3 regions of the Phyllobacterium sp. SYP-B3895 genome follow, and region 1 is predicted to be linked to each of the others. Evidence: riboswitches for the same ligand, from Rfam matches in the RefSeq annotation. Region 1 holds a riboswitch; each other region holds the start of a gene.
What was found. A riboswitch is a leader RNA that binds a small molecule or an ion and turns the genes downstream of it on or off. The one in region 1 is predicted to bind cobalamin.
Positions count from the first base shown of each region.

Region 2: linked by a shared signal. The riboswitch ahead of GF108_RS10700 (ABC transporter ATP-binding protein) and the one ahead of bluB (5,6-dimethylbenzimidazole synthase) in region 1 are both predicted to bind cobalamin.
Region 3: linked by a shared signal. The riboswitch ahead of GF108_RS13200 (aromatic ring-hydroxylating dioxygenase subunit alpha) and the one ahead of bluB (5,6-dimethylbenzimidazole synthase) in region 1 are both predicted to bind cobalamin.

Region 1 is NZ_WJIG01000003.1:454,281-465,023, forward strand. Features, by position in the region: gene GF108_RS14745 (thiamine pyrophosphate-binding protein) at 1-1,393, opposite strand, end outside; gene GF108_RS14750 (CaiB/BaiF CoA-transferase family protein) at 1,377-2,564, opposite strand; gene GF108_RS14755 (alpha/beta hydrolase) at 2,567-3,523, opposite strand; gene ettA (energy-dependent translational throttle protein EttA) at 4,006-5,655, shown strand; gene GF108_RS14765 (BglII/BstYI family type II restriction endonuclease) at 5,662-6,444, shown strand; gene GF108_RS14770 (MT-A70 family methyltransferase) at 6,414-7,058, opposite strand; gene GF108_RS14775 (molybdenum cofactor sulfurase) at 7,296-7,904, shown strand; cobalamin riboswitch at 7,932-8,114, shown strand; gene bluB (5,6-dimethylbenzimidazole synthase) at 8,160-8,921, shown strand; gene GF108_RS14785 (DUF2293 domain-containing protein) at 8,854-9,171, opposite strand; gene GF108_RS14790 (metalloregulator ArsR/SmtB family transcription factor) at 9,299-10,306, shown strand; gene metF (methylenetetrahydrofolate reductase [NAD(P)H]) at 10,306-10,743, shown strand, end outside.
Region 2 is NZ_WJIG01000002.1:868,489-879,231, forward strand. Features, by position in the region: gene GF108_RS10675 (catalase) at 1-280, shown strand, start outside; gene GF108_RS10680 (MgtC/SapB family protein) at 453-1,223, shown strand; gene GF108_RS10685 (transglutaminase family protein) at 1,227-2,108, opposite strand; gene GF108_RS10690 (circularly permuted type 2 ATP-grasp protein) at 2,117-4,513, opposite strand; gene GF108_RS10695 (DUF2126 domain-containing protein) at 4,605-7,943, opposite strand; cobalamin riboswitch at 8,098-8,314, shown strand; gene GF108_RS10700 (ABC transporter ATP-binding protein) at 8,599-9,399, shown strand; gene GF108_RS10705 (ABC transporter substrate-binding protein) at 9,396-10,343, shown strand.
Region 3 is NZ_WJIG01000003.1:125,911-136,653, forward strand. Features, by position in the region: gene GF108_RS13175 (Gfo/Idh/MocA family protein) at 1-125, shown strand, start outside; gene GF108_RS13180 (MaoC/PaaZ C-terminal domain-containing protein) at 126-581, shown strand; gene GF108_RS13185 (SDR family oxidoreductase) at 615-1,349, shown strand; gene GF108_RS13190 (fumarylacetoacetate hydrolase family protein) at 1,365-2,210, shown strand; gene GF108_RS13195 (L-fuconate dehydratase) at 2,270-3,553, shown strand; cobalamin riboswitch at 3,686-3,885, shown strand; gene GF108_RS13200 (aromatic ring-hydroxylating dioxygenase subunit alpha) at 4,002-5,243, shown strand; gene GF108_RS13205 (hybrid-cluster NAD(P)-dependent oxidoreductase) at 5,250-6,335, shown strand; gene GF108_RS13210 (family 20 glycosylhydrolase) at 6,449-7,006, opposite strand; gene GF108_RS13215 (glycoside hydrolase family 20 zincin-like fold domain-containing protein) at 6,916-8,271, opposite strand; gene GF108_RS13220 (3-methyl-2-oxobutanoate hydroxymethyltransferase) at 8,414-9,205, opposite strand; gene GF108_RS13225 (NAD(P)/FAD-dependent oxidoreductase) at 9,219-10,451, opposite strand; gene GF108_RS13230 (MocE family 2Fe-2S type ferredoxin) at 10,457-10,743, opposite strand, start outside.

The sequences.
Region 1 (10,743 bases):
TGCTGTTGTTGATGACGAGAACAATGATCGGCAGATCATACTTCACCGCTGTTGCGAAATCCTGGCCGTTCATCAGGAAACATCCGTCGCCGGCAAAGCACACCACCATGCGGTCCGGGTAAAGCTGCTTGGCGGCGACAGCGGCCGGCAAGCCGTATCCCATCGAGCCGGAAGTCGGGGCAGCTTGCGTGCCGAAGCGGCGGAAACGATGAAAACGATGCAGCCAGGTGGCGTAGTTGCCCGCACCGTTGGTCATGATCGCATCTTCCGGAAGGACGCTTTCGAGGTAGGTCATGATCGGCCCCATCGCAACCTGGCCCGGGCCTGTCTGCGGCGGCGTCGACCAGGCGAGATAGGATTGGTGCGCCGTTTCAGCTTCGCCCGGCCAGTTGATGTGCGATGGTGGCGCAAGATGCTCCACCACGGCCGCGAAGGCATCGGCCGCTGCATTTATGGCAAGGCTCGGGCGATAGACCCGTCCGAGTTCCTCCGCATCCGGATGAACGTGGATCAGCGTCTGTTTCGGGTACGGACTGTCCATCAGCGTATAGCCGGACGAGGGCATTTCGCCGAAACGGCCGCCGACGAGGAGCAGAACGTCGGCCTCCTTGACCCGCGCGCCCAGCGCCGGATTGATGCCGATGCCGACATCGCCGGCATAATTGGGGTGGAGATGGTCGAACAGCATCTGGCGACGAAACGAGCAACCAACCGGAAGCTGCCATTTCTCGGCAAAGCGCGCGATTGAATGAACCGCTTGCTCGCTCCAGCGCGAGCCGCCAAGGATCATGAACGGCTTCCGCGCGCCTTGCAAAAGGTCGGCGAGCTTCTCGATGACGGCAGCGGACGGGCCGGTTTCAACCGGCTGCCAGCCTTGCGCCGCGACGGCTTCCACCTTGTCGGTGAGCATATCTTCGGGCAGCGCCAGTACGACCGGCCCAGGACGGCCGGAGGTCGCAACGGCGAAGGCGCGCGTGACAAACTCGGGGATACGGCGGGCATCGTCGATCTCGGCAACCCATTTTGCCGTGTCAGCAAAGAAGCGGCGGTATTCGACCTCCTGAAACGCCTCGCGTTCGCGGGCGTCGCGCTGCACCTGGCCGATGAAGAGGATGAGCGGCGTCGAATCCTGCATGGCGATGTGGATGCCGGGGGATGCGTTGGTTGCACCTGGACCCCGGGTGACGAAACAGATACCGGGCTTGCCCGTGAGCTTGCCCCAGGCGTCCGCCATCATCGCCGCGCCGCCCTCGGCCCGGCACACCGTCACGCCGATATTGGCGTCGTAGAGCGCGTCGAGCACCGCAAGATAGCTCTCGCCCGGAACACAGAAGAGCCGCTCGGCGCCATTGGCGACCAGAGCTTCAACGATCAGTTCACCGCCGGTTTTCATCGGTAATATCCTTCAATTCGTTCAATATATCGGCGCTGTGTTCGCCGAGGCGGGGCGAGGGACGCTCGTACTGCAGGGGGGTCTTGGACATGACGATAGGCGTGCGCACGGAAGGGATAGTACTGCCGTGGCTGTCTTCAAGGTCAAGGCGCAACTGGCGCGCGACGATCTGCGGGTCGTCGAACATTTCGCCTATGCCATTGATGGGGCCAGCGGGGACGGCATTGCCGGCGCAGGCATCGAGCAGTTCCGCCCGGCTGCGCTTTGCCGTCTCGGCGCGGATCAATGCGGTCAACTCCACGCGATGTTCGAGGCGGGCACGGTTGGTCAGAAATCGCGGATCGCTTGCGAGCGCATCGAGGCCGACGATCGAGCAGAAGCGGGCAAACTGACCGTCATTACCGACGGCAAGGATCATATGGCCATCCGCTGTCGGCACCACTTCGTAGGGCGAAATATTCGGATGGGCATTGCCCATCCGGTGCGGGCTCTTGCCGGTCGCAAGGTAGTTCATGGCCTGGTTGGCCATCACGGCTGACTGGACGTCAAACAGCGCCATGTCGACCATCTGGCCTTCGCCGGTCTTGGCGACGTGCGCCAGCGCCGCCTGGATGGCGATCACCGAATAAAGTCCGGTAAAGACGTCGGCGACGGCAAGGCCCACTTTCTGCGGTTCGCGGTCCGGCTCACCGGTGACCGACATCAGCCCCGACATGCCCTGGATGATGAAATCATAGCCCGCCTGCGCTGCGTAGGGACCGGTCTGCCCAAAGCCGGTGATCGAACAGTAGACCAGCTTGGGGTTGTCGGCGCTGAGGGTTTCATAGTCGAGCCCGTATTTGCGTAGCCCGCCCACTTTAAAGTTCTCAAGAACGACATCTGCCGTCCGGCAAAGCGCGCGCACGGTCTCCTGTCCCTCGGGCGTAGCGAAATCGGCGGTAATTGAACGCTTGCCGCGATTGCAGGCGTGGAAATAGGCGGCGGAAAGGTTCTCCCCCTCGCTGCTGGTGATAAAGGGTGGTCCCCAGCCGCGCGTTTCATCGCCGCCGGCAGGGTTTTCCACCTTGATCACATCGGCGCCGAGGTCCGCGAGGATTTGTCCGGCCCAGGGTCCCGCCAGTACGCGGGCAAGTTCAATGACACGGATACCTTTGAGGGGTGCATCAGGCATGATCAGTTTTGTACCAGTTCTTTCGTTGAATGTTTTCCGACGCGCAGCGCCCAGGAGGCAAAATCCTGCATGATCTCGTCACGGTTGATTTCGTTGAGGCCCTCATGGCGCGTGTCTTGATAGATCCGGCTTTCGACATCGGTGAAACCGAGGCGCAAGAGGCGCTCTTCGAGCTCCTTGACCGACTTGCCTTTCGCCGTGGCCGGATCCTCGGCGCCGCCGACAAGATTGAATGGCAGGTTGCGGCGCAACGTGGCGAGAAGAGCATCGTTGGTACCGACGTTCATGAAATCGAAAATGTCGCGCCACATGCTGACCGTCGGGTCCCAGCCCGAGAGCGGATCGGCGAGATAGGCATCCACCTCGTCGGGATCGCGCGATAGCCAGTCGGAAGCCGTGCGGGCATTCTTGACCCTGCGGGCCCAGTCGCGAAAGGTGAGCTTTGGCAGGATCATGCTGGGGACGTCGGAACCGAGGAGCATCCGTTCTGCCCGTAAAATACCGAGTGCAAGGCGATTGAGGGACGCCGTTGAAAAGTTGGTGTTCCAGATTGCGGTCCCGCTGACATTCTCGGGATGCTTCAGGATATAGTTGAGCGCAACCAGCCCGCCCATTGAATGGCCGAAGAGGATGAGCGGCAGTCCGGGATTCCGGTTGCGGGCGAGGTGGTTGACGACATCGACATCGTCGAGCACGTGCTGGCGCCCGGCTTGTTGGGCAAAGCGTCCTGCCGGGGCTCCCGGCGCTTTGGTCAGGCCATGGCCGCGATGGTCATGGGCATAAACGTGAAAGCCCCTCTCGCTCAGAAACTGCGCAAAGCGGGCATAGCGCAAGGAGTGCTCGCTGACGCCGTGGCAAATCTGGACAATGCCGCATGGCTCCGCTTCTGCCTGCGAGACCCGAACGGCAAGCGCAGCCCCCGTCGCAGTGCGTATTGTCTCAACATCCTTGAATGCCATTCGCAGCCTCCCGCCCGCAATTGAAAGGGTGGCGCGGGATTAGTCAATGCGGAATAAGTCCATATCAATATCGCCCAAATTATCGCGGCGCTGCCTATTAAATAAACAGATAAAACTTTGTGCAACTTTCTTTTGCAAAACCACTTGCAATCGATAAAAACATGCCGCAGAACTTCACTCCGAAAGAAACGGGTTCTGACCTTTCGTCGCTTTTGCAGATGATCGAGCGGCCCATCTTGCCAGTTACATGGCCGTTCAAGGGAGAAGAGGACGCTCCCCGAATGCGGCACCAGAGGGGAAACCGGGTGACGGAAATATCCGCGCCCGGTTTCGCTCATTTTGGGACAGGTTATCTGAAACTAGTGGTGAGGTGCGGGCCGGGCCGCGAAATAAAACGCCCGCGCATTGCCACCGGAGCGCCTTTCCCCTAAATACGGCGCAACTTCATTCACACGAATACGAACATCGGAGTGACGCGCGTTATGGCACGCCAATTCATTTATCATATGGCCGGTCTCAATAAGGCCTATGGCACCAAGAAAGTTCTCGAGAATATTCATCTCTCCTTCTATCCCGACGCCAAGATCGGCATTCTCGGCCCGAACGGCGCCGGCAAGTCGACGATCCTCAAGATCATGGCGGGAACGGATAAGGAGTTCACCGGGGAGGCCTGGCTTGCCGATGGAGCAACGGTTGGCTATCTCGCCCAGGAGCCCGCTCTCGACGCCAGCAAGGACGTCATGGGCAATGTGATGGAGGGTGTCGCCGACAAGAAGGCGATCCTCGACCGCTATAACGAACTGATGATGAACTATTCCGACGAGACCGCCGATGAAGGCGCCAAGCTCCAGGACATCATCGACGCCAAGAACCTCTGGGATCTGGAATCGCAGGTCGAGATGGCGATGGAAGCCTTGCGCTGCCCGCCTGGCGACGCCGATGTCACCACGCTCTCCGGCGGTGAACGCCGCCGGGTCGCGCTGTGCCGCCTTTTGCTGTCGCAACCTGACCTGTTGCTTCTCGACGAACCGACCAACCATCTCGATGCCGAAACGACTGCATGGCTTGAAAAGCACCTGCGCGAATATCCCGGCGCCGTTCTGCTCATTACTCACGATCGCTACTTCCTCGACAATGTGACCGGCTGGATCCTCGAACTCGATCGCGGCCGCGGCATCCCATACGAGGGCAACTACTCGGCCTATCTCGAATCGAAATCGAAGCGCATGCAGCAGGAAGGCCGCGAAGAGGCGTCGCGCCAGAAGGCACTTGAGCGTGAGCGCGAGTGGATCGCAGCAAGCCCGAAAGCACGCCAGGCCAAGTCCAAGGCCCGTATCAAGGCCTATGACGAACTGGTCGATGCGGCCAACGACCAGCGTCCGGGCGACGCCCAGATCATCATTCCGGCTGGCGAGCGCCTTGGGCAGGTGGTGATCGAGGCTGAGAATCTCACCAAGTCCTTCGGCGACCGGGTTCTGATCGAGGACCTTACCTTCAAGCTGCCTCCGGGTGGCATCGTCGGCGTCATCGGTCCGAACGGCGCCGGCAAGACGACACTGTTCAAGATGATCACTGGCCAGGAGAAGCCGGACTCCGGATCGATCCGCATCGGTGACACAGTCCATCTCGGCTATGTCGATCAGAGCCGCGATCACCTCAAGGGCGACAAGAACGTCTGGGAGGAGATTTCGGGCGGCAACGATATCATCAAGCTTGGCAAGCACGAGATGAATTCGCGCGCCTATGTCTCTGCCTTCAACTTCAAGGGTGGCGACCAGCAGCAGAAAGTCGGCAATCTATCGGGCGGTCAGCGCAATCGCGTGCATCTTGCCAAAATGCTGCAGTCCGGCGGCAATGTGCTGCTTCTCGACGAGCCGACGAACGACCTCGACACCGAAACGCTTTCGGCGCTCGAGGATGCGCTCGAAAAGTATGCGGGCTGTGCCGTGATCATCAGCCACGATCGCATGTTCCTCGACCGTCTTGCGACGCATATCCTGGCCTTCGAAGGTGACAGCCACGTTGAATGGTTCGAAGGAAACTTCGAGGAATATGAGAACGACAAGATCCGCCGCCTCGGCCCGGACAGCGTCAACCCGAAGCGTCCGACCTACAAGCGCCTGACGCGGTAAGTCCGCATGTTCGAGCGGCTGAAGGAACGCGGTTTTGATATCCTGGCGCTTCACCACGCCGAAGCCATCGTCACCATGGACATGGCCGGCGCGGAGAACGACCTCGAAACGGTGCTGCTCGATCTGACGATCCCCGTCACCGAAATTGTCGCGGGCGGGGGAGGCGAGGCGCGGCTGACGCAGCGTCTGCGCCGTGGTCTCGCCGAACGGGGTTGGAGCAAGCGCAATATCCGCGTCCGCAAGACCGTTCGCTGGTCCGAATTCGATGAGGAAAGGGAGGTCGCCTCCCTCTCCCATGAAATCGATCACGTGAAGGCCTTCGGGCCGCAAGGCTCGGTGTTCGCGCTCGAAATCGAGTGGAACAACAAGGACCCCTTCTTCGACCGCGACCTTGAGAGCTTCAAGCGGCTGCACGCCGAGGGCGCTGTCTCCGTTGGCGGGCTCATTACCCGCGGCGAGAGCCTTCAGAATGATATGCGGACGATCCTGCGCCGCTTTGCAGATGAAAGGGCGGTCGATGAACTCGGCCAGCTCGACAGCTTCAATTACGTTCCGACGCGGCGTCAGCGCGAAATGATCCTGACAAGGGCCGAGCGTACCGGCGATTTCCGGCAAGCATGGGTGGATGCATTCGTCGGCGACAAGTTCGGCGAGGCGACGACCCACTGGCGCAAGCTGCGCGACCGCGTCTTGCGCGGCGTCGGCAACCCGTGCCCGCTTGTCCTTATCGGCATACCTTCATCGGTGGTGACGTTCGATCACTCCGCGGCTTCCGCCGCGGAATTATAGGCGTAGGTCTTCCAGGTCGGCTTGTAGTCCTCGTCGGCCTGATTGCCCCAATAGGTCCAGTTTGGCCGCGTCCCGCGTGCAAAAAGTTCGAGGTAAGGACCCTTCGAGCAGCTTTCGATCAGGTCGTACTGCTCGTCGGGCTTGCGCGAGTGTTCGCGTTTGCGCGACGAAAGATAGTTCACCTGGCTGCGGCCCGGCGCCAGGGTGCGGGCGTTCTTGCCGCGAACGCCGAAGAGCAAGACTTCGGTGACGTTGCGGAAATAGAAGCCGACGCCGCGCCCGTCAGAGCCGCCATCCTTGCGCACCTTGTGCCAGATGATGTTCGACTTGTACTCGAATCCCCAGGATTGCATGACCCGCAGCCCTTCCGGCAGCAGCGCATTCGGCACCCACAGGTAGAGATGCGCAGGTTGCGCTGTCAGGTCGGCGATCGGCAGGGCGCAGATATCGTCGGTCGTCATCGTGCCGTAGCGCGACAGGCGCTTGTGCTCCGGAGCGACCTTTCCAGTGCGATTGGTGAAGCGCCACGGCGGATCGGCAAGGACGGTGTGATAACGCTTTCCTGCGGTTCGTTTCGCCAAATCTATGGCTGCGTCCATAACTTCAGCGTTCACGACAAACCTCCGGTGGGAAAAGAACGAAAGCAGAACACATAACGATTGTCAATCGGAGACGATTCGCCTTTCCAGTGGGTTGTAGCATGCCATAGGCGCAAGGTATTGCCGAGCCGCAATAGTTCACCGAATTCTCATGACTCTTTTTGACAGATTCATCAGGGATATTTGCTGGTGTTGCCCGCAGTTTTTCATAAAATGCGGCGGCTTTCACGGCGCATATTTTCAGGAGCGTTTATGAACGACCTTTTTTCAACCGGCCCCGAGATATTGCCCGCGCGCAAGCTCAGCGGGCGTGTCAGCGGCCTGTTCGAGGCACGCGCCGGCGATTTCGTCACGGCGCCGTCGGCGGAACTCAGGGTTACTTTCGACGGAATTGTCGGTGATTTTCATGCCGGCCCGACGCGGAAATCCGGCGGTCGTGAGCCCTGGTATCCGCGCGGCACGGAAATGCGCAACGAACGGCAGCTCTCGATTCTTGCGCCGGACGAACTCGTACAAGTTGCAGCCGGCATGGGGCTTACCGAACTCAGGGCCGAGTGGATCGGCGGCAACATGCTGATCGACGGGATCCCGTCGCTTTCTATGCTCCCGCCGCGGACGCTGATATTTTTCGAGGGCGGTGTCACGTTGAAGGTCGACGGCCAGAACGCACCCTGCAAGATTGCGGGGCGCTCGATCGGCGAACATGCGGGAAAGGCCGACCATACCGCGACTGCGCTCGATTTCGTTCGGGTCTCGCGGCGGATGCGCGGCATCGTCGCCTGGGTCGAAAAGCCCGGAACGATCGGTAGTGGCGAAAAGGTGGATGTGCGCATTCCCGAACAATGGATTTATCGCCCCTGAGGCTTGCGCGCGCCCGGGAATTGTGGCGAATGATCAGGCAGGTCCGGTGCCTGCGGCAAGCGTTGCGGGAGAATCGGGAAGCCGGTGAAAATTCGGCACGTGCCCAACGCTGTAAGGGGGATGGACGCGCATTTGCCACGGAACTTTCCGGAAGGCGCGCGGCTCAGTTGAACCTCAGTCAGAAGACCGGCCGGACCTCATAGCTCGAACCGCGTGGACGGCGGCGAGAGTTTCAAGCGTTGTTGGGAGCAAACAATGCACGATAAATGCCAAGGTCCGACTGCCGCCGACAATTTTTCCAAAGATGAACGCGCGGCAGTCTACAAAGCCATCCATACGCGCCGCGACGTGCGCGACCAGTTTCTTCCCAAGCCCATACCCAACGATGTACTTATGCGCCTGCTCGATGCGGCCCACCATGCGCCTTCGGTCGGCTTCATGCAGCCCTGGAATTTCATCCTGATCAGCGATCCCGAGTGCAAGCAGGAGGTGCATCAAGCCTTCACCCGCGCCAATGAGGAAGCGAGGGCAATGTTCACTGACGATCGCCAGGCGCTTTATGCTGCGCTGAAACTCGAAGGCATCCTCAAGTCGCCGCTCAACATCTGCATCACCTGCGATCGCACCCGTGGCGGGCGCGTCGTTCTTGGCCGCACCCATAACCGTCAGATGGACCTCTACAGTACCGTCTGCGCAGTGCAGAATCTCTGGCTTGCAGCGCGCGCCGAAGGCGTCGGCGTCGGCTGGGTCAGCATCTACCATGATACCGACATGCGCCGAATTCTCGGTATTCCCGCGCATGTCGAGATCGTCGCCTATCTCTGCGTCGGCTATGTGGATGAGCTCTACCAGGCGCCGGAGCTCGAGCAGCGCGGATGGCGCAAGCGACTGCCGCTGGATGAACTCATATTCCGGGACCGCTGGAGTGGATGCGCTGATCCAGGAACGCTCAGATCGGATCATCCTCATCCGGATCAAGCAGCCGTGTCGCCCGCCACTCCGTCAGTTTCCGGTTGATCGCTTCCAGCACGAAGAAACGCGCCGACTCCTTGTCGTAACCGTCGTCGCGAAGCACATCGTAATCCGTATGCTGGTGCCGGACATGCGCGACCGTCGCCAGCCACACCGCAATCGGCGGCGGCAGCGTCTTCATGTGCGGGGCATTTGCGGCGGCGCGGATCGGCTCGGAATCCGAATAGGGTACGGCCGGTAGCAGAAGTGTCAAAGCTTTGTTGATGGCGCGCTGGCGGTTCGTTCCGATGCTCATGCCGCTATCCTAGCCGATTCTCGTCCTATTTCAGGCGCGGCAAAAAATGTCGTCAACGGCAAAAACAACTTGCTTATGCGGCGTTTGTCACATAAACATATCTTTATGTCTTTTGAGGATTGGAAGCATGGACAAGCGTGATCTCAACTTGGACCTGATGGTCGATACGCTGAAAGCGGCAGCAGAGCCGAGCCGCCTGCGCATCCTCGCGCTCCTGTCACGCGGCGACCTTACCGTTTCCGATCTCACCTCCATCCTTGGCCAGTCGCAGCCGCGCGTGTCGCGGCATTTGAAGCTGCTGTTCGAGGCCAGCCTCATCAATCGCTACCAGGAGGGTTCCTGGGCCTATTTCCGCCTGGCCGACTCGCTGATCGTCGGTGACATCGCGCGGTCGCTGCTCGACCGCCTCGACTTCTCCGATCCTTTGCTCGAACGCGACCTCGAACGGCTTTCGTCTGTGAAGTTGCAGCGGCGCGAACGCGCAGCCGCCTATTTCAGCGCCAATGCAACGAGCTGGGATATGATCCGGTCGTTGCATGCGCCGGATGGCGCGGTGGAAGCAGCGCTCCTCAAGATCGTCGGCCGCAAGCCGTTTCAGGCGATGCTCGATGTCGGCACGGGGACGGGCCGTCTGCTTGAACTCTTCTCGCCGCTCTATATTCGCGGCGTCGGCATCGACATAAACCGCGACATGCTGACGGTTGCTCGCTCCAATCTCGATCGCGACGGGATCACCAATGCGCAGGTGCGCCATGGCGATGTCTATTCCCTGCCGGTAGACCGGGAATCCTTCGATCTTGTTACCGTCCACCAGGTTCTGCACTTCCTCGATAACCCCGCCGAAGCAATCCGCGAGGCGGCACGTGCGCTGCGGGCAGGCGGGCGCATGCTCATCGTCGATTTTGCTCCGCACGAACTTGAGTTCCTGCGCGACAATCATGCCCATATGCGTCTCGGCTTCAGCGATGCGCAGATGCGCGAATGGCTTACGGAAGCCGGGTTGATGCTCGAAGAGAGCACGGAACTTGAACCGAAAGACAAGAACAAACTAACCGTCAAACTGTGGCTGGCACGCGACCCGCGCCTGCTGATTGCAGTTCCCGATTTAACCTCCCGCGTCACGGAGAGTGTCTGATGAGTTTCTTTCGCCAATCGCGCCGCCCCGATATCGGTCACAATATCCGTGTGTCCTTCGAGTTCTTCCCGCCGAAGACGGAAGTCATGGAGGAACGGCTTTGGGAGACGGTGACGCGCCTTGCGCCGCTCAATCCTGAATTCGTCTCGGTGACCTACGGTGCCGGCGGGTCGACGCGCGAGCGGACCGCCCGCACGATCAACCGCATCCTGACGGAAACAGACGTCAATGCCGCCGCCCATCTTACCTGCGTCGATGCGACGAAGGAGGAAGTCGATACGGTGGTGCGCGAGTTTGCCGCCATGGGCGTCAAGCGCTTCGTTGCCCTGCGGGGCGATCCAGCAAGCGGCGTCGGTTCCCACTACAAGCCGACACCCGGCGGCTATGAGAACGGCGCCGATCTCGTTGCCGGTCTGAAAGCCTTTGCCGATTTCGAT
Region 2 (10,743 bases), on a different contig from region 1:
TCAATTGCTCGGTACGCCGTCGCAATTGTTCGACGCTGTCGCGGTTATCGTCTCCGCCGATGCTGCCGGCAGGCTGGCGAATGAAGGAGCGGCAAAACAGTGGGTGATGGACGCCTTCGGCCATCTCAAGGCGATCGGCTATGCGGCCTCGTCCAGGGCTTTGCTCGACGCCGCCGGTATCAAGGACGATGCCGGCGTCGTGCCGGTTGAAAAAGGCTTCACCGATGCTGCGACCAAGCGTTATTGGGACCGCGAGCCGAAACTGAGGATGCTCGCCTAGGCGAAAGCCAGTGGAGACGGAAGCGCATTGACAATTTGTTTCCCCTCTGCACGATCCTCTCCACCGTCATGCTCGAGACTTGATCTCGAGGATTAACTTTCCGTGCAGGCTCGTTGGTCGTGCATGCCACACCTACCTGTGGGTTATCGGGATGTAGGCCGAGGATGACGGTGTGGGGGGCCAAGGCGCTGACGTCACCCCTTTCGTGGCGAGGAACAAGCCTCAAGGTGCAACGGTGGAGCTTTATCTGACATGGGAAGACATCGCCATTCGCCTCGGCCTCACCGTCGTGGCGGGTGCGATCATCGGGTTCAACCGGGAGGCCAGCGGACACGCTGCCGGCCTGCGGACCACGCTCCTGGTCGGCCTTGCCGCCTGCATGGCGATGATACAGGCCAACCTGCTTCTGACAACAGTCGGCAAGCCGCCTGATTCTTTCGTCAATATCGACGTGATGCGCTTGCCGCTCGGCATACTCACCGGCGTCGGCTTCATCGGCGGCGGCGCGATCTTCAAGCGCGGCGACCTCGTAAGCGGGGTGACGACTGCGGCGACGTTGTGGATCATGACGGCGATCGGGCTCGCTTTCGGCAGCGGCCTCATCGAACTGGCATGCGTCGCGACTGCCCTTGTCTATTTGATCCTTTGGGCGATGAAACTTATCGATATCCGGATCTCGCGTGAGCGAAAGGCGTTTCTTACGATCGTGCGCGAGGACGGCGAAACGCCGCGCACATTTGAGCAGGAACTCGCGTCCATCGGCTATCGGGCGCGCTTCATGAAACAATACCGCCGGCCTGACAGTAACCACGTGACGATTACCTATGAGGTGCGCTGGCACAGGCAGGAGATCGCCGGACCGCCGCTCGATCTGATCGAGTTCGTCGAGAAAAAGTACACGATCGAACTGTTCGACACGATCCTCGACTCCGATCGCGGCTGAGCGCTAGAGCTCAAGCGGGATGACATCGACGGACTGCTTGCCTTCCTGTGAACCGCTGGTCTTCAAGATGCCAACGATCGGCGACACATCGGCGTAGTCGCGGCCATAGCCGATGGTGATGTGGTCATTGCCGGCAACCATGTTGTTGGTCGGGTCGAACTCCTGCCAGCCGGCTTCGCGGCCGCACCAGGCCCGCACCCAGGCGTGCATCGCGTCGGCGCCCTCGAGCCGCTCCTCGCCCGGTGCCGGTATGGTGCGAAGGAAACCGCTGACATAGCCGGCCGGGATGCCGAGTCCGCGCAATCCGGCGATCATCACATGGCTGAAATCCTGGCAGACCCCAGCCTTGAGGTCGAATGCCTGCCGTGCCGACGTGCGCACGTCGGTCGCCTCGCCGTCATAGGTGAAGTCCTTGTAAATGCGGTGGTTGAGGCTGTTCACGACCTCCATCACAGTGCGCGCCTGGGCAAGGCTCTCCGCCGCATAAGCGGTTATCTGCGGATCGATTGCGGCATAATCGGTGGAGTTCAGAAAGTGATGCGGTGCGTCCGCTGCTATCGACCGAACACTGCGTATTTCCTTCTGAAGGCCAGCCATGTCCGGCGATACATCGAGCATTGTCGGCGGACGTGTGACATTCACCCGCGCCGTCATCGTCACATCGAGCGTCTCGTGCGGATTGCGGTAGGCTATCGATGTTACGGTGTTGGCGAAAAAATCGGTAAACTCGTATCGTTCGGCCGCAGACGGGTCGAAGGACAGGCTTGAGGCGATCACCCGCTGGATGCCCGGCATCGTCTGCGGCATGACGCGAATATGATGACGTCCACCGGCGGCGGAACGCTCATAATCATAGTGGAGATGCAGGCGGATATTGTAGAGCATCGGTCGCCTCAGGCGAAATAGGTGTCGGAGATCGTATCGGAGAGCACTCCGATTTCATAGGCAAGTCCATGGAGCTTATCCGGCGTGAGCTCCGACGCTTCCATAATCGCAAGGTCGGTGTGGAGCCGAAGCACCTTCTTCATAAGTACGGGCATCTCGGTGCTCGAATCGCGCGCCGGCAGAAGCCCGAACTCCGTCTTCAGGGCCTCCAGCTGGAAAAGAATGGAGCGCGGGTTGAGCGGATCGAGCGCCAGAAGATCGAGCACGCTGAGGCGCCCGGAATAAACGCTGTATTGGCGCCGGTGGGTCATGACGCTGTCGCCGATCTCCAGCAGCATTTCGAGCGCCCCATCTGCTGCGTCCGGACGCGATAGCGTTGCAAGGATGCGCGCCATTCCGATGCTGCGCTCGATGCGGCGTCCGATTTCAAGGAAGCGCCAGCCGGTGAACCGGTACATGTTTTCGTGCACGAGGCCGGAAAAGCCCGCAAGCTTGCGCAGGACGATTGTCATTGCCCGGGTTGTGTCGTCGCCCGCAGCCACCACATCATGAAAACGGTGGATCGTCTTTGAAAGGTCCCGCAAGGCCAGCCAGCCATCCGGCGAAAAGCGATCGCGAATACGGCTGGCGCTGAGCATTGCTCCGTCGATCGAGCGCGAGAGGCCCTTTGGAATGGCGCTGTCGAGATCGACGCCGAGAGGCTTCAGATAGGCACGCATTTCGGCGAGCAGCGGAAGTTCCCTGTTGGCCGCCTCCGCATGACGCGCGTGGCAGGCCCGGAGGATGCGCGCGGTTCCTTCCGCCCGCTCGATATAGCGTCCCATCCACATCAGATTTTCAGCGGCACGGCTCGGGAGCGTTCCCGGCACGTTGCGCCGGAAAGCGTCATCCTCGCGCGGCAGCAGCGTGTCCTTGCCGACCGGTCCGCTGCTCGTGATCCACACGTCGGCGGCCTGCCCGCCACGCTGCATGGCGATCGCAGCAGTGTCGAGGGTAAGGCCCACGCGCGCAAAACCGCCGGGCAGAAAGCTCCAGCCATGCTTGGTCCGCGCGGCGAAGACCCGCAATACGAAGGGGCGCGGCTCCAGCTTGCCGTCGACATAAACCGGCGTCGTCGAAAGCTTGACCGCCTCCTGCCCGACAAGGCTGCGCCCGTCATCCTTCAGCCGTAAAAGCAGTTCGCTACGTGCGCCATCGTCAAGGCCGGCGCCGAGCGCGGTCGCGCCCATGTCCTCAAACGGCAATTGTCTCGACATCGCCGGCCCGACCATCATCTGGTCAAGGTGGTCCATGACGTGCCGGCGCTCCTTGTCCTGGCCGCACCACCATGTGGCGATGCTCGGCAGAGCAAGGTCGCGCCCATGCAGCGCGTTGGAAATGGCCGGAAGAAACGCCAACAGAGCGCGCGTCTCCAGAATGCCGGAGCCAAGTGCGTTGACGAGCGAGACAGAACGTTGCCGGAGAGCCCCCACCATGCCGGGGGTGCCAATCCAGGAATCTGCCTTCAGTTCAAGCGGATCCATATAGGCGGCGTCCATCCGTCGCCACAGCACATCCACGGGCTTGAGGCCCGAAACGGTGCGCACCATGACCTTGCCCTTGCTGACGGTGAGATCATCACCCTCCAGGAGCATGAAGCCGAGATAGCGCGCGATATAGGCGTGTTCGAAATAGGTTTCGTTGTTGGGTCCGGGCGTGAGGATTGCTGCACGTCCCTGCGGATTCTTAACCTGCGCCTGCAGCGAATCGCGAAACTCCTTGAAGAATCCGGCAAGCCTGTGAACGTTCATGGACGCGGAAACATCCGCGAGGGCCCGCGTACTTGCGACGCGGTTTTCAAGGGCAAAACCCGCACCCGACGGCGCCTGCGTGCGGTCGCCGAGAACCCACCACCTGCCGTTGGGCGCCCGGCCGAGTTCGAAGGCGCAAAAATGCAGAAAATGCCCGCTCGCCGGTTTCACGCCTGCCACTGCATGCAAATATTCGGAATTCGAAGCAATCAGATCGGGCGGCAGCAGGCCCTCGCCGATCAGCCGGTTCTCGCCATAAATGTCGGCGACGATGTCTTCCAGGAGATCCGCGCGCTCGGCAAGACCGCGCGTGATCGACTGCCAGTCATGCTGGTCAATCAGAAGCGGGATATGCGCCAGCGGCCATTCTCGTTCCTGTGTGCCGGTTTCGTCGTAGACCCGGTAATAAACGCCCGCATCGTGCAGATATTGGCTGGCCTTGGCAAAGCGGGTCGCGAGCTTTTCAGGACCAATTTGATCGAGTTTGCGAAGCAGGGATTCCCAACCCGGACGCACTGCGCCGGATGGGTCGATCATCTCGTCGGCAACATTGGGCAGCGGTTGATAACCCGCGAGCAGCCCTGATACATTTGGCGCTCTCACGGGCGATGGCATGGTTGCACACCCCCTGCGCCGCGGCAGCGGGGCATCTGGCTAGACAGAGCCGGGGTAAAACTCAGACCCATCCGATCTCGCATTCGTCGCATCAACTTGGCCGTGGCCGCCTGAGGTCGAGGGTCATCGGAAACTCGCCGGAAGGCTGCTCCTTCCTGAGTTCATAGGCCCCCGCCGTGTGTCCCCGCCCTTCGAACCTGGCAAGGCGGCGCGCCTCCGCTTCGTTCGAATTCACGGGAAACGTATCATAGCTGCGCCCACCCGGATGTGCGACATGATAGACGCAGCCGCCGATCGCCCTGCCCGACCATTGATCGTAAATATCGAAGACAAGCGGCGTATTGACCGGGATCATCGGATGGAGCCCGCTGCGCGGCTGCCACGCCTTGTAGCGTACGCCTGCGACGGCTGTACCCTGCGTTTCGGTCATCCGCAGCGGGACTTCGCGCCCGTTGCAGGCAACGCTGTGGCGCGCAGGATTGAAGTTCTCCATCTTCACTTGCAGACGCTCGACCGAACTGTCGACGAAGCGCACCGTCCCGCCGATTGCGCCCTGCTCGCCCATGACATGCCATGGCTCCAGCGCCTGGCGCAGTTCCAGCTTGACGCCCTCGCGTTCGATCTCGCCGCAGAACGGAAAGCGGAATTCGAGCTGTGCCTCGAACCATTCCGGCCGGAACTCGAAGCCGTTTTCGCGCAGATCGGCGAGAACATCGAGAAAATCCGCCCAGACAAAGGCGGGCAGCATGAAGCGATCGTGGAGCGACGTGCCCCAGCGCACGAACCCGCCCTCGATGGGCTTGTTCCAGAAGCGCGCGACCAGCGCCCGAACCAGCAATTGCTGCGCGAGACTCATGCGGGCATTGGGCGGCATCTCAAAACCGCGAAACTCGACGAGTCCAAGCCGTCCCGTTGGTCCGTCAGGCGAGAACAGCTTGTCTATGCAGATCTCCGCCCGGTGGGTGTTTCCAGTGACGTCGATCAAAAGGTTGCGGAAAAGCCGGTCGACCAGCCAGGGCAGAGGCGGTGCGCCGCGACCCGGCATCGGCACCTGCGCCATGGCGATTTCGAGCTCATAAAGACTGTCATGGCGCGCCTCGTCGATGCGCGGGGCCTGGCTTGTGGGGCCGATAAAGAGTCCGGAAAACAAGTAGGACAAGGATGGATGCCGCTGCCAGTGAAGGACAAGGCTCTTCAAGAGATCCGGCCGCCGCAGGAACGGGCTGTCATTTGGCGTTTCGCCGCCGACAACGACATGATTGCCGCCGCCCGTGCCGGTGTGCCGGCCGTCGACCATGAATTTGTCGGCGCCGAGGCGCGACTGGCGCGCTTCCTCATAGATCGCCGTTGTCGTTTCGACGCACTCACGCCAGTTGGCGGCAGGATGGACGTTGACCTCGATGACACCTGGGTCCGGCGCTACGCGAATGACGTTGATGCGCGGATCCTGAGGCGGACTGTAGCCCTCGATATGAACCGGCAGTCCGAGCTTCGCCGCGGCAGCCTCGGCGGCGCCGACGAGTTCAAGATAGTCCTCCAGCGCTTCAACCGGCGGCATGAATACGCTGAGGCGGCCCTCGCGCGGCTCAACGGAGATCGCGGTGCGCACCGCGCCGCCGATATCGCCGAGTTCCTGTTCCACTCGCTCCTGCTGGCCCCCTTCGGCGGCGGTAAAGGAGACAACGGCCTGCGGCGTGTCCCGGCCCGCCGGATCTGCTTGAGCAATCGAGTCGGCAAGCGGTCCGCGTTCCACCGACGGGTCCACGGGCACGATATAGGGATATTCCGAAGGCGGGACATGCGGCAGCGCTCCGAGCGGCAGGCGGTATCCGACTGGCGAATCCCCCGGCACCAGAAAGAGCCTGCCACGGCGTGTCGTCCACTTTTCGCTGCGCCAGCGCGGGCCGGCGACAGCCTGGCTGTTCCAGCGCTGTACCGGAAGCACATAACCCGTCGGTTCAGTCAGGCCACGTTCGAAGACGCGGGACATGCGGCTGCGCTCTTCCGGGTCTTTGAGTTTCGAATTGGAGGGATCGACATTGGCCGGCAGGTTGCCTTCCTTGACCAGCCACTCGGCCGGATCCTCATAGGCCGGCGCGACCATCTCCGTTTCGACGCCGAGAACATTCGCCATGCCGGTCAAGAGCTTTTCGGCGTCCGCCGGCTTGATGTCGCCCTTGCTGTTTTCGGCAGCGATGAGGTTCGGATCGACCCAGATCGGCTTGCCGTCCTTGCGCCAGTAGAGCGAGAAGGTCCAGCGCGGCAGGCTTTCGCCCGGGTACCATTTGCCCTGCCCATAATGCAGGAAGCCGCCGGGCGCAAAGCGATCGCGCAGTCGGCGGATCAGCATGTCGGCCTTTTCGCGCTTGGTCGGGCCGACCGCATCGGTGTTCCACTCGCCGGATTCGAAATCGTCGATCGACACGAAGGTGGGCTCACCGCCCATGGTCAGCCGCACGTCGCGCTGCTGCAGCATCGCATCGACCTTGTCGCCCAAAGCATCAAGCGCTGCCCAGGATTCGTCCGAGAACGGTTTGGTGATGCGCGGATGTTCGGAGACCCGCGTCACATGCATATCGAAATTGAACTCGACATTGGCGGGTTCGGCCATGCCGGAAATCGGGGCGGCATTTCTGTAGTGCGGCGTTGCGGCGAGCGGAACATGGCTTTCGCCGGTCAGAAGGCCCGAGGTCGGATCAAGTCCGATCCAGCCCGCGCCCGGCAGATAAACCTCGCACCACGCGTGAAGGTCGGTGAAATCCTTGTTCGTCCCCGCCGGGCCATCAAGGGCGACGAGATCGGGTTTCAACTGGATGAGATAGCCGGAGACGAACCGGGCCGCGATGCCAAGATGGCGCAGCGCCTGTACGAGCAGCCAGCTGGAATCACGGCAGGAACCGGTCGCGACGCCGAGCGTCATATCGGGGTCCTGCACGCCGGTTTCCATGCGGATGACATAGCCAACCTCGCGCTGGATACGCGCATTGAGGTCGACGACGAAATTCACCGTATTGGTCGGGTTGCGGTCGATCGTTGCAAGAAACGCGCTCAGCAGCGGGCCCGTTGGCTCCGGCTTCAGATAGATCGAGAGGTCGTCCCGGATATCCTCAGGATAGGCGAAGGGCCACGTCTCCGCGATCGGCTCGACGAAGAAATCGAAGGGATTGTAGACTGTCATGTCCGCAACGAGGTCGACCTCGATCTTCAGTTCGGTGACCGGCTCGGGAAACACAAAGCGGGCGAGAAAATTCCCGTAGGGATCCTGCTGCAGGTTGACGAAGTGATTGGAAGGACTGACTTTAAGGGAGTGGCTGAGGACCTTCGTACGCGAGTGCGGCGCAGGCTGCAGGCGAATGACCTGAGGTCCGAGCATGATCGGACGGTCATATTTATAGTGCGTCAGATGGTAGACCGCAGCCTGAATTGCCATATCGCCTCAAATAACTAGCCGCGCATCGCGCGAAACAAACTGAAACCTAAACTACTCTCTTTCATAGGGCACGTCTTAAAATGTCCCATTGCCAATTATTTTAGCACTTGAGAATTTTGCCGTATAAACGTGCTTGCCAGCGGAGAAATCCCCGCATAGCATCCGCGCCGATGGTTTCTCCGGGATGACAACACCGGAGATGAAAAGGGAACACGGTGAGGCGTACCCAATAGGGACCGAGACCGTGGCTGCCCCCGCAACTGTAAGCGGCGAGCGTTGCCTGACGATGCCACTGATCGAACGATCGGGAAGGCCGGGCACAAAGCTGAGACCCGCGAGCCAGGAGACCTGCCATCAAGCAAATGATTCGAACCGGACGGGGTGTGCCGGGAGCGATGCGATGTTGCCGTTTACGGATGACCTCGAGCAACTGCCGAGGCGTCCCGTGATCGGAATATCCACGTTCCCTATTCCTGTCCCCATGAAGGACAGGCATGCACATCTACCGTAACCATCATTATCGCTTGTGCCCCCACCGTGGCTGGATCCTGCCGGTTGACATTGCTCCGCGTTTGCTATCATACGATATAACATTACATCACCTGATCGAAGTTTCCTGCGTGCGAAAATCTTCGATTGCCGGAAAACGCCAGCCATGAGTTCCATCCTTCTCAGCGCCGACACGGTCAGCTATCGAATCGGCGGCAAGTGCCTGGTCGAGGCAGCATCGCTGCAAATTGCGCGCGGATCGCGGCTCGCCATCATCGGTCCGAACGGCGCCGGCAAGTCCACGCTGCTGCGGATGCTGGCGGGGCTTGCGGCGCCGACCAGCGGGGCCATTCACATTGAAGGTGAGAATATTAGCCGCTTGACCCCGCTGGATCGAGCGCGCCGCTTCGCCTTCGTCGGCCAGACGGATACGCCGGACGGCCAGTTGCGCGCCATCGACTACGTGGCGCTTGGCCGTATCCCCCATGGCGGGCTCTACAGCGCCGCGACGGATCGCGAGATTGTTGGGGAAGCCATGGACCGTGCCGGCGTCGCGTCGTTTGCGGCGCGGACGGTTGGTTCGCTGTCCGGCGGCGAGCGGCAGAGGCTGCAGCTGGCGCGCGCGCTCGCCCAGCAACCGGCGATCCTGTTTCTCGACGAGCCGACCAATCACCTCGATCCGAAGGCACGCAGCGCCCTGCTTTCGCTCGTTTCCGGGCTCGGCATCACCACAGTCGCAGTCCTGCACGACCTGCCGCTCGTCGCGCCATTCGCCAGCCATGTCGCCGTCATGCATGCCGGCAAGATCGTCGCCGCCGGCACGCCCAACGAGACATTGATCCCGCGCATCGTCAGCGACGTGTTCGAGCTCGACGTCCTGCGCCTGCGCCACCCGCATCAGGACCGCGAACTCATGGTGTTCGACGTTCCCGGCACCGTTCAATCTGATTCACGGAGACTCCCATGAAAAAAGCCCTCATCGCGCTCGCGCTCACGCTGCTATCGGCGCCGGCATATGCCTTTCCCGTCACTGTCGACAGTTGCGGCACGCCGCTGACCTTCGACGCAGCGCCGAAACGCGCCGTCATCCAAGATATCAACATGAGCGAGATGGCTTTTGCACTCGGCCTCCAGCCCTCGATCGTTGGCGTGACCGGCATCACCGGCTGGTACAAGCTCGATGAAGCGTTCAAGAAGCAGCAAGGATCGATCCCCGAGCTTGCACCTAAATATCCGACCATCGAGAACCTCGTCGCCGCCAATCCCGATTTCTTCTTTGCCGGCTGGTATTACGGCATGAAGCCGGGCGGCGACGTTACGCCGGACACGCTCGCCCCCTACGGCATCAAGACGCTCGTCCTGACGGAGAGCTGCGTTCATCTCGACAAGAACCGTCCCGCCGCCTCGATGGACCTGCTCTATGGCGATATTGAAAAGCTCGGCAAGATTTTCGGCAGGGAAGCCGAATCCGACAAGCTGGTCTCTGGCTGGAAGGCCGAGCTTGCCGCGATCAAGGGCAAGATCAGCGGCAACGGCGACACCCGCGTCTTCCTCTATGACTCCGGTGAGGACAAGCCGTTCACGGCCGGCAAGTTCGCCATGCCGTCGGCATTGATCCGCGAAGCCGGCGGCGTCAACATCATGGATGACATGGAGACGAGCTGGGGCACGACGTCGTGGGAAACGGTCGCCGCGCGCAACCCGCAATTCCTCGTCCTTCTCGATTATCAGGATGATGCCGGTTATCAGAAGCTTTTGAATTTCTTGAAATCACACCCGGCGATGAAGGAGACGGATGCGGTGAAGAACGAACGCTTCGTCGCCCTGCGCTACGCCGAGATCACGCCCGGCCCTGCCAATATCGAGGCTATCGGCAAGATCGCGCGTGCCATGCATCCGGAAGCGTTTTGATTGGCGACAAGCAACGGCCCCTCCCGGCTGCCGCGCAACCACCCTCCCCACAAGGGGGAGGGAAAAGGCCGCGATGAACTGGAAAGTCATTGACGAAACGATCCACTCACCCCCCTCTGCCCTGCCGGGCATCTCCCCCACAAGGGGGGAGACCGATTGGCGGTTTCGCACACTCGCTACTCGAACGAGGCGTTGGCCTCTGCGGGCTCGCGCCCTTCCCTCCCCCTTGTGGGGAGGGTCGGACCGAAGGTCCGGGGCGGGGTTCTTGCGACCGCGAAGCCCTTTGAGACATCACAAGCACGTCCCTCCCGGCTGCTGCGCAGCCACCCTCCCCACAAGGGGGAGGGAAAGGCCGCGATGCATTCGAAAGTCATTGACGAAATGATCCACTCACCCCCCT
Region 3 (10,743 bases), 330 kb from region 1:
GCGGGGAAGACGAGACCTTGGTCAGTTCGGTCGAAGATGGCTGGCAGACGATGGCGCTGGTCGAGGCGGCTTATCAATCGAGCGCAACGCCGGCAACGCCGCTGGCGAAACTGGCGGAGGCGTGAATGGCCGAACAGGCAATCTATTTCGAAGACTATGAACTCGGCCATGTACGCGTCACGTCCGGGAGGACGATCACCGAGACCGATTTCGTGGTGCATGCCGGCCATACCGGCGATTTCTTCCCGCACCACATGGACGCGGAATTTGCCAAGACGACGCCGTTCGGCCAGCGCGTGGCGCACGGCACAATGATCTTTTCGATCGGCGTCGGGCTCACGGCGAGCCTGATCAATCCCGTGGCTTTTTCCTATGGCTACGACCGGCTGCGCTTTGTGCGCCCGGTGTTCATCGGCGATACGATCCGGACCCGCGTGACGATCAGCGCCAAGGAAGACGATCCAAAGCGCACCGGCAGCGGTCGCGTGGTCGAGCGCTGCGAAGTTCTGAACCAGCGCGACGAGGTGGTTCTCGCCGCAGATCACATCCTGATTGCCGAGCGCAGGGCATCGGGTGCATGACAGGCGCGATATGTGTCGAAATGGAGGTTTGAAATGACAGGCAAGCTTGCGGGCAAGCGCGTTCTCATCACGGCGGCAGGGCAGGGTATCGGGCGGGCATCCGTGCTCGCGTTCGCCCGCGAAGGCGCTATCGTCCATGCGACGGACATCAACGAGCAGCTTCTCGATGCCTTGCCCAAGGAGGCCAGTATCCATCCGCGCAAGCTCGATGTGCTGAAGACCGACGAGGTCAACCGGCTGATCGGCGAGATCGGGGCGATCGACATCCTGTTCAATTGCGCCGGTTTCGTGCACGGCGGCTCGATCCTCGAAATGCCGGATGCCGATCTCGACTTTGCGCTCGACCTCAACGTTCGCGCGATGATCCGCACGATCAGGGCGGTGCTGCCGGGAATGATCGAGCGCAAGGATGGCGCGATCGTCAACATGTCGTCCGTTGCAAGCAGCGTGAAAGGCGTGCCGAACCGCTTCGCCTACGGCGTGACCAAGGCTGCAGTGCTCGGTCTGACCAAGGCGGTGGCCGCCGACTACATCACGCAAGGTATTCGCTGCAACGCGATTTGCCCGGGCACGGTTGAAAGCCCGTCGCTGGAGCAGCGCATGCGCGCTGGGGGCGACTACGAGACGACGCGTGCGGCATTCATCGCGCGCCAGCCCATGGGACGCCTCGGACTGCCGGAAGAGATTGCCGATCTTGCCGTCTATCTCGCCGGCGCGACCTACACGACCGGCCAAGCCTACAATATCGATGGCGGCTGGACGGTGTAACCAAAGGAATAAACGATGAAATTTCTACGCTATGGCGCCCCCGGACAGGAAAAGCCCGGAATACTCGACAATCAGGGCCAGATTCGCGATCTCTCGGGGAAAGTCAGCGACCTTTCGGGCGCTGTGCTTGATCCAGCAGCGCTGGCAAAGCTGGCCGATCTCGAAATGGATGGCCTTCCGCTCGTCGAGGGCACCCCGCGCCTTGGTCCCTGCGTTGCCGGTACCGGAAAGTTCATCTGCATCGGCCTCAACTATGCCGACCATGCAGCAGAATCCGGGATGGCCGTGCCACCGGAACCCGTCATCTTCATGAAGGCGACCTCCGCCATTGTCGGGCCGAATGACGACCTGCTCATACCGCGCGGTTCGGAAAAGACCGACTGGGAAGTGGAACTCGGCGTCGTCATCGGCCGGACCGCAAAATATGTCAGTGAAGCCGACGCGCTCGACTACGTCGCCGGCTACTGCACCGTCCATGATGTCAGCGAGCGCGCGTTCCAGATCGAGCGTGCCGGGCAATGGACCAAGGGCAAGAGCTGCGACACGTTCGGGCCGACCGGCCCATGGCTGGTGACGAAGGACGAGATCGCCGACCCGCAGAATCTCAAGATGTGGCTCACCGTCAATGGCGAGACGATGCAGAACGGCTCGACAAAAACCATGGTTTACGGCGTTGCCTTCCTCGTTTCCTATCTCAGCCAGTTCATGAGCCTGCAGCCCGGCGACATCATTTCGACCGGCACGCCGCCCGGCGTCGGGATGGGCATGAAGCCGCCGCGCTATCTCAAGGCAGGCGATGTTATCGAGCTTGGAATTGAGGGCCTTGGCAACCAGAAGCAGGTGGCGCGCGCCGACACCTGATCATTTTGCGACAAACCAAAATTGAACACGAGATTACTGGGCAATTTCAGGAGCAAGACATGACCCGCATCACCGATCTTCGGGTTTTCGACATCCGTTTCCCTACGTCGCAGGGCCTCGACGGTTCCGACGCGATGAACCCGGACCCGGATTATTCGGCGGCCTATGTCGTTCTTGATACGGACAAGGATGGTCTTGCCGGGCACGGCCTCACATTCACTATCGGGCGTGGCAACGAGATTTGCTGCCTCGCCATCGAAGCGATGAAGCATCTTGTCATCGGACTTGAACTCGACTGGGTGAAGGAAAATCCGGGACGCTTCTGGCATTTTATCACCGGCGACAGTCAATTGCGCTGGATCGGGCCGGACAAGGGCGCCATGCATCTTGCCACCGGCGCCGTCGTCAACGCCGTCTGGGACTTGCTGGCTAAGGAAGCCGGCAAACCAGTCTGGCAGCTGGTCGGCGAGATGACGCCGGAGGAAATCGTCAACATTGTCGATTTCCGCTACCTGACCGATGTGCTGACCCGCGACGAGGCACTCGACATTCTGTGGAAAGCCGATGCCGGCAAGGCGGAACGCATTGCTGCCCTCAAGGCCGAAGGCTATCCTTGCTATACGACCTCCGCCGGTTGGCTCGGCTATTCCGATGAAAAGCTGCGCCGGCTTTGCCGAGAGGCCGTCGACGCCGGATTCAATCACGTCAAGATGAAGGTCGGGCGCGATCTCGAGGATGACATCCGCCGGCTCACGATCGCCCGCGAGGTGATCGGGCCAGACCGTATCCTGATGATAGATGCCAACCAGGTCTGGGAGGTCAACGAGGCCATCGACTGGGTGAAGAAGCTTGCCTTCGTCAAGCCGTTCTTCATAGAGGAACCGACGAGCCCGGATGATGTCGCCGGACATCGCAAGATTCGCCAGGCAATCAAACCGGTCAAGGTGGCGACCGGCGAGATGTGCCAGAATCGGATCATGTTCAAGCAGTTCATCGCTGAAGGTGCCATTGATGTGGTCCAGATCGATTCCTGCCGCATGGGCGGGCTCAACGAGGTGCTGGCGGTGCTGTTGATGGCTGCAAAATACAATCTGCCGGTCTGGCCGCATGCGGGCGGGGTTGGGCTTTGCGAATATGTGCAGCATTTGTCGATGATCGACTACATCGCGGTGTCGGGCACCAAGGAGGGGCGGGTGATCGAATATGTCGATCATCTGCACGAGCATTTCGTCGATCCCTGCGACATTCGCAATGCCGCCTATATGCCCCCTTCGATGCCGGGGTTCTCGATAGAGATGAAGCCGGAATCGATCAGGCAATATCTGCATCGCCCAATGGTATGATCGGCGTCTGTGCCGAAAATCGACAGCGCCTGGGGTCAAAGGTGCGGCGCACCATTTGACCGAAATGCCGCGTGTCGCCGTTCGTAAATGCGATGTCGTTTCCGCACCTATCCTTTTCCAAAGCCCGATGCTTTTATCGTGCCCACTTGAGGTGCCGCTTTCTAGGGAAGGCGGAGAATTGGGAAGCCGGTTAAAACCCGGCGCTGCCCCCGCAACGGTAGTGGAGTAAAACGCGGCAAAACAGCCACTGGGAGTGCACCCCGGGAAGGCGCCGTGAAGTCTGAAAAGGCAACTCCAGAGCCCGGAAACCAGCCTTGAGGGAAAACCGACTGATCGCGGTGGGCGATCAAGGAGCATGGCTTTGTGCGGTCGACAAACGTTGGCTGTACGGACGTTCTTCTCCGTCACCACCAGTCAGTTCTTTGCAGGCTTAAGGCGAGGACGCGACATGGACATTCGCAATGAACTTCTCCGGAATCTCAGAAACCGGAAACCGGGCTACGGACTGGAACAGGCTTTCTACTCAGACCCAGACTATGACCGTCTCGACATGGAGACGATCTATTATCACGACTGGCTGTTCATCGGCCATGATTGCGAAGTCGCCAAACCCGGCAATTATTTCACGGTACAGGTCGGCGACTACCCGGTCGTCATCGTGCGCGACCGCCAGGGACAGATTCGCGCCTTCCACAATTCCTGCCGCCATCGCGGCTCGCGCATCTGCGCGGGTGAGAAGGGGAGCTCGGCAAAGCTCGTCTGCCCCTATCACCAGTGGACGTACGAGCTCGATGGACGTCTGCTTTTTGCCCGCCAGATGGGCGAGGATTTCGACGCGAGCCAGTTCAGTCTGAAAACGGTGCATTGCGAGAGCGTCGGCGGCTACATCTTCATCTGCCTTGCGCAGATCGCGCCCGATTTCACCCCGACACGAACCCTGCTCGAGCCGTACCTTGCGCCACACCGGCTGACGGAAACCAAGGTCGCCTTCCAGAGTTCGATCGTCGAAAAAGGCAACTGGAAGCTCGTCTGGGAGAATAACCGCGAGTGCTACCATTGCGCCGGCAACCATCCTGAGCTTTGCAAGACCTTCCCGGAGGCGCCGAGCGCCACCGGAATTCAGGGTTCGAAGGAAGATCCGGAAATGGTGTCGCACTGGAACATGTGCGAGGCTGCCGGTCTGCCAAGCGTATTCCGCATCGCGGAAGATGGGCAGTATCGGGCGACCCGTGTTCCGCTCATCAACAACGCCGAGAGCTATACTCTATCGGGCAAGCGGGCGGTTGGCCGTCAACTCAGCGACGACGTCAACGCCAGGAGCATAGGTTCGCTCCTCCTCTACCATTATCCAACGACGTGGAATCATATCCTTGGCGACCATGCGATTTCTTTCCGTGTCCTGCCACTCGGTCCGAACGAGACGCAAGTCACGACCAAGTGGCTGGTTCACAAGGATGCGGTCGAGGGCGTCGACTATAATCTCGAAGAGCTGACGCATGTGTGGCTGGAAACCAACGATCAGGACCGTCGCATCGTCGAGGAAAACGCGTTCGGCATTCGCTCGCCGGCCTATGAACCCGGTCCCTATTCGGTCGAGCATGAAGGCGGCGTCCTTCAATTCCTCGAATGGTACAGCAATGCCATGGAAACGCGGCTTTCCGGCGATACGAAACTCAGCAGGGTTGCTTGAATGAACATGGGCGTTTCCCAGAGTTATCCGCACCTCGACCAGATGCAGCCGTGGAACGACCGGCTGCATCTTCTCGAATGTCTTTCGGTCGTCGAGGAAGCGCCCAATGTGAAGACCTTCACCTTCCGCTCGGATAATCATAACTGGTTTCGTTACGAGCCCGGCCAGTTCATGACCTTCGAGTTGCCCGTGCAACCGGAAGCGGTTTTGCGTACCTTTACATTGTCATCGAGCCCCTCCCGACCCTTCACCGTCGCCGTGACGGTCAAGGCGCAGGAAGGTAGCATCGGCACGCGCTGGATGCTCGATCATCTCATGCCGGGCGTGCGTCTCAAAGCCTTTGGCCCGCTCGGCGACTTTTCGATGCGCAAGCATCCCGGCAGCAAGTATCTCTTCATATCAGCCGGCTCAGGCATCACGCCGATGATGTCGATGACGCGCTGGATGCATGATTGCGCGCCGCAGAGCGATATCAATTTCGTTACCTGCGCGCGGCGGCCGAGCGATATCATTTTCCGCAAGGAACTCGAATATCTGACGAGCTGCATGCCGAACCTGAAATTGACCTTCCTCATCAAGGAGCACGAGATGGGGCAGGTCTGGACCGGCATACGCGGCAGGCTCGAAACGCCGAAGCTGCCGCTGCTCGCCCCGGACTTCAAGGACAGGACCATTTTCTGCTGCGGTCCGGAAAGCTTCATGCGCGATGTGCGCAATATGCTCGAAGCGTCCGGATTCGACATGGCCCACTACCATCAGGAAAGCTTCGGCCCGGCGCCCGAGCCTGTTCTGCCGATGCTCGACGGGATCTCCACGGAGCCGGCAGCCGCGAGCGCGACGTTAACGTTCTCGATGTCCGGCATGGAGGTCCCATGCGCGGCTGGAGAAACGATCCTCAAGGCGGCGCGCGGTGCCGGCATCCGCATTGCCGCCGCCTGCGAGTCGGGTCTCTGCGGCACGTGCAAGATCATGAAGCTCGCCGGCGACGTCGACATGGACCACAATGGCGGCATCCTCGATGAGGAGATCGACGAGGGCTATATCCTCGCCTGCTGCTCCAAGCCGCTCGGCAATGTCGAGGTCGAGGCTTAAGGCAATTGCCTCAGCCCGGATCTGCCCGGGCTGAGGCTCGCAACCAACGTCCAACCATTCTGTTCCGACCATGTCTCGGATGGCAGGCACACGGAATGTGCAGCCAGGGACCGTCAGCGATTGATGACGAAGAGCCCGGACGGCTGCTTCCAGTCCACCTCAGGCGTCTTGTAATATTCGATGTGGTCCGCGTCCCAACGTTCTCCCTGATATGGAAGTCGCGTTTTGAAGCCATCCCATGAACGGGAGGCCTGCGGCGACCAGCCGATTTCGGCAATAGCAGCTATACGCGGAAAGGCCATGTAGCCGAGATATTTTTCCGAGGTTGTCCGTTCTTCAGGTGTCATATACTCAAACCCATGACGGCCGCTGATCGTGCCCTCGACGCCCAGAACTTCATCCTTGCCAAGCGGGCGTGCCTTGCCGTTTTCCGGTGCGATCGCCGACAACGGGTCCCAGCCGTAGGATCTTTCCAGATTGAGGTAGTTGCTGAAGTATATTCCATAGGGCGTCTTGGCATCGTACTTGATGTCGAAGACGGTGCGGTCCACCGGAGAAATAATCAGCTTGGCGCCTTGCTTCAGACTGTTGTCGACTGTTTCGATTTTCGCATAAGATACCCCAACAGCATAGCGGTCGGTTCCAGTCGGCTCAGCGCCCCAATATTGCACGGGCGTTCCTGCAGGAAGGGGATAATTGCCCATCGTACCCCCGACCATGAGTGTTTTCCCGGCCTTGCGCACCGCAGCGGAGGCAAAATTTCAATGCGTCGCTTGAAATCTTCAGGTGGCAACTTCGCTTCGTAACCAATGCTGATGTCGAAATACTGACCCGGCGTGACTGCCACCATCCCTGTGATGACGCTATTGACGGACTCCTCCAAACTTGCGCCAGCACAATGAGAACCGCATAACGTTGTTAAATTGGAAACATCCACATTTGGGACGACATTGATCAAGTGGTCTGACGCGTAGGCAATGAGATCCTTGACGGATTCCTGCTTGTACCATTGAGTTTCCGAACCAATAACGGCCTGGCCGTTCGAGAGCATGGCGGATACCTGCTCGGCGGTCAGCCGCAAATGAAGCGTGTTCATCTTCAGGCGGGACATTTCGTCGATAAGACGCTTTATGTCGGCAGTGCCAAACGCCCCCTTTTCCAAATCGATTCTCATGCCTCGGTAGCTAAAGCGCGGCCAGTCGACGATTTGAATGGCCGGGACATTCCAAATACTATGAACGATATCATCCGAGGATAGTGGCTGCTTTGGCGCGCTGTAGACCTTGGGCGGAAGAAGTTGCAACAGCGTTTCCACTCCGTTGAACGATCCTTTGGGACTTGGCGCCCTGATCGCCACTCCTTTGGCCGTGGTGGTAAGGGAGTAGCCTTCGGCCCCAATGCTTTGACCGTTCGAGGCTTTGAGCGCCCGGATTTCAAGTTTGATGCAAGGCGGCGCTGATATTACTGCGCTATCGACGATCCCAGGATTTATGGGCAACTCATATCCGGTGGATTGCTTGAGCGTGCTGCGCAGATACGCAACGACAGGCTGGAGCCCCGGATAGCTCTTATCGACGGCGATCAGGGTCCGCGCATCAAGGGAAGTGCCAGCGGAGGCACTGGACGCATAAGCAGGAACCGGAAGCAATTGCGCGACGCTCGCGGGCAAGGTGCCATTGCTGGAATTGATGGAGGCGTTGATAGCTTGCTGGTCATCAAGCTCCGGATCGACGCAATGCTTGGACGTCTTGCTGGGAACGACTTCCGGTTCGGTATCCCATCGGGGCTCGAGTTCCGGTGGCGCTATTGGAGGATTGGGCTCCGTTATGAACGTTGGCGCAGGATCGCCGGTCGGCCCGTCAGAGGAATCATTGTTACATCCGGCAACGACCATGGGTAGCAATAATGTTGCAAGCAGTTGAACTGTGACCTTCATCAAAAATTCCCCAATATTTATTTAGCTAACCGGCCTTAAATACTGGCATGTTCTTTGAAAGGGTCGGTCAAAGCAATTGGGCTTTGGTAGAAGGACAGTTTAATATCGAGGGTGTTTTTGCGGTTCACGCGACGACGCGGTTTCAGGGCAGTTCGCGCAAGAACCGGTCCAGTTCATCGCGCGGCATGCCGACGACATGTTCTGGTCCCGGATATGTCCGGGTATTCACGTCGGCGACGAACTCGGAAAAGGCCGCGATCCTTTCCTGCTGCAGGCGGTCGAGTTCAGCAGTGAAGTTGCGATATACCTTGGCATGGCGCGGGTAATGGCCGCGATTCGAACCGAGCACGTCGGCTGCGAAAAGATACTGCGCATCGCAGCCCGTGCCGGCGCCCATCGAGATCATGAAGAGCGATGTCCGCTCGCTGATGGCCGAGGCGACTTCAACCGGCACGACCTCGATCTCGGCGGCGAAGGCGCCTGCCTCTTCAAGCGCCTTGGTCTGTCGCCAGATTTCGAGCGCGCTCGTCGCGGTCTTGCCTACCGCCCTGAATCCGCCCGTCCAGGTCGCCTTGGAGGGGATAAGGCCCACATGTCCGCATACGGGGATGCCTTCGTCGCGAAGCCGGCGCACCGTGGCAAGACTTGCGGCGCAATAGACAGCGTCGGCGCCGGCCTTGCGTGCCATGAACGCACCCCGCAGGTAATCCTCGGCGGTGACGAAATCGCCGTATTCGAGGCCGGGCACGGTAAAGGCAGAGGGCGCCGCGTCGCGAAATTCCGGCGTAAGCAGCGCCGGCGGTACGGAAAGCATGTCGACGCCGGCGCATTCGGCAGCCTCGGCTTCCTCCAGCGTTTCGACCCGCAGCATGGTTAGCTGGCGGCGGCCCTTAAGTGCAAGAATGTCCGCGACGGTGGGGCGCAGGTTTCGCATGGTTTATCCCGCCTTAGGCCGCGAGCAGCGATTTGAGTTTGACATGGCTCGATTGAAGCTGCGCCGGAACCGGCCGCGCGCCGCGTTGGATCAACATCTCGGCGAGGCGAATATCTTTGGCGACAACATTGCCGGGTCCGATCCCGCTCGCTGCGACAAGCCGGCCATCGGCGGCAAGGTGAAAGAGCATGAAGGCGCCGTCGCCAAGGTCACGGCGGATTGTCTGCGTCGCTTCGTCGGCAAGTCCCGCAACCTGCAAGCCGAGTTCGTATTGATCAGACCAGAACCACGGCACGGATTCGTGTGGCTGCCGACCGCCGAGCATGTTGCGCGCGGCGAGGGAACCCTGTTCCTGCGCATTGCGCCAGGCCTCCAGGCGCACGCGCCGTCCGCCATAGATCGCGAGTGGAAAGGCGCAGCAATCCCCGGCAGCAAATATGTCAGGGTCGCTCGTCTGCAGCCAATCGTTGACGATAATGCCGTTGGCGGTTTCGAGACCGGCTGCTTCAGCCAGATCCGTAACAGGGAAGGCGCCAATCCCGATCACCGCAAGATCGACGGCAATTTCCGTGCCGTCAGCAAGGATGATGTTGACGCTTTCGTCCGTGTCGTTGATCGATGCGATCCCCGCTCCGCAGCGGAGACTGACGCCTTCATGGCGATGGCGGGCGGCGATGACCTCGGCGATCTCTTCGGGTACGCCGCGCATCAGGATACGCGGCTGCGCCTCGATGACCGTCACCACCGCGCCGCGCTTGCGTGCGCTTGCGGCAAGTTCGAGGCCGATGAACCCACCACCGATGATAGCAATGCGTGCCGCCGGACCGAAGCGCGCACGGATGCGCAGCGCGTCGTCATAGCTGCGCAAGGTCACGCAATGCTTGCTGCCTGCAGCAAGCGGCAGGGCGCGCGGCAGCGCGCCGGTGGCAATCAGCAGCCGCTCGTATGGAATTTTTCGGCCGTCGTGAAGGACGACCGACTTTGCGGCCCGGTCGATAGACGCAGCGGTTGAATTGCCGATGAACTCGATCCGCTGCTCAGCGAATTGTTCGATGCTGGCGATGGTTCTCGGCAAGGGATGATCGTCCGAGACCATCGCCTCTTTCGAAAGGGGCGGCCGTTCATAGGGAAGGTGGGGTTCGGTGCCGATCAACGCGATCGTCCCGCCATAGCCGTTTTCACGCAGGGCAAATGCCGCGCGCACCCCGCATTCGCCAGCGCCGATGATGACCATACCACGTTCCATGACAGTCACCCGAGCTGGATGAGGACTTTGCCGGACTCGACCTTGACCGGATATGTCCTGAGGTTGACGCAGACCGGCGCACCCTTGGCCTGGCCGGTCTTGTAGTTGAAGCGGCCGTTGTGTTTCGGGCATTCGATGATCTCATCCATCACCAGGCCGTCGGCAAGGTGGATATGCTCATGCGTGCACAAACCGTCGGTGGCGAAGAACTCGTCCTCGGGACTGCGATAGATCGCGAAGGTGCGCCCGTCGTGATCAGAGCGCATGACGTCCTCCTCGTCGATATCCTCGG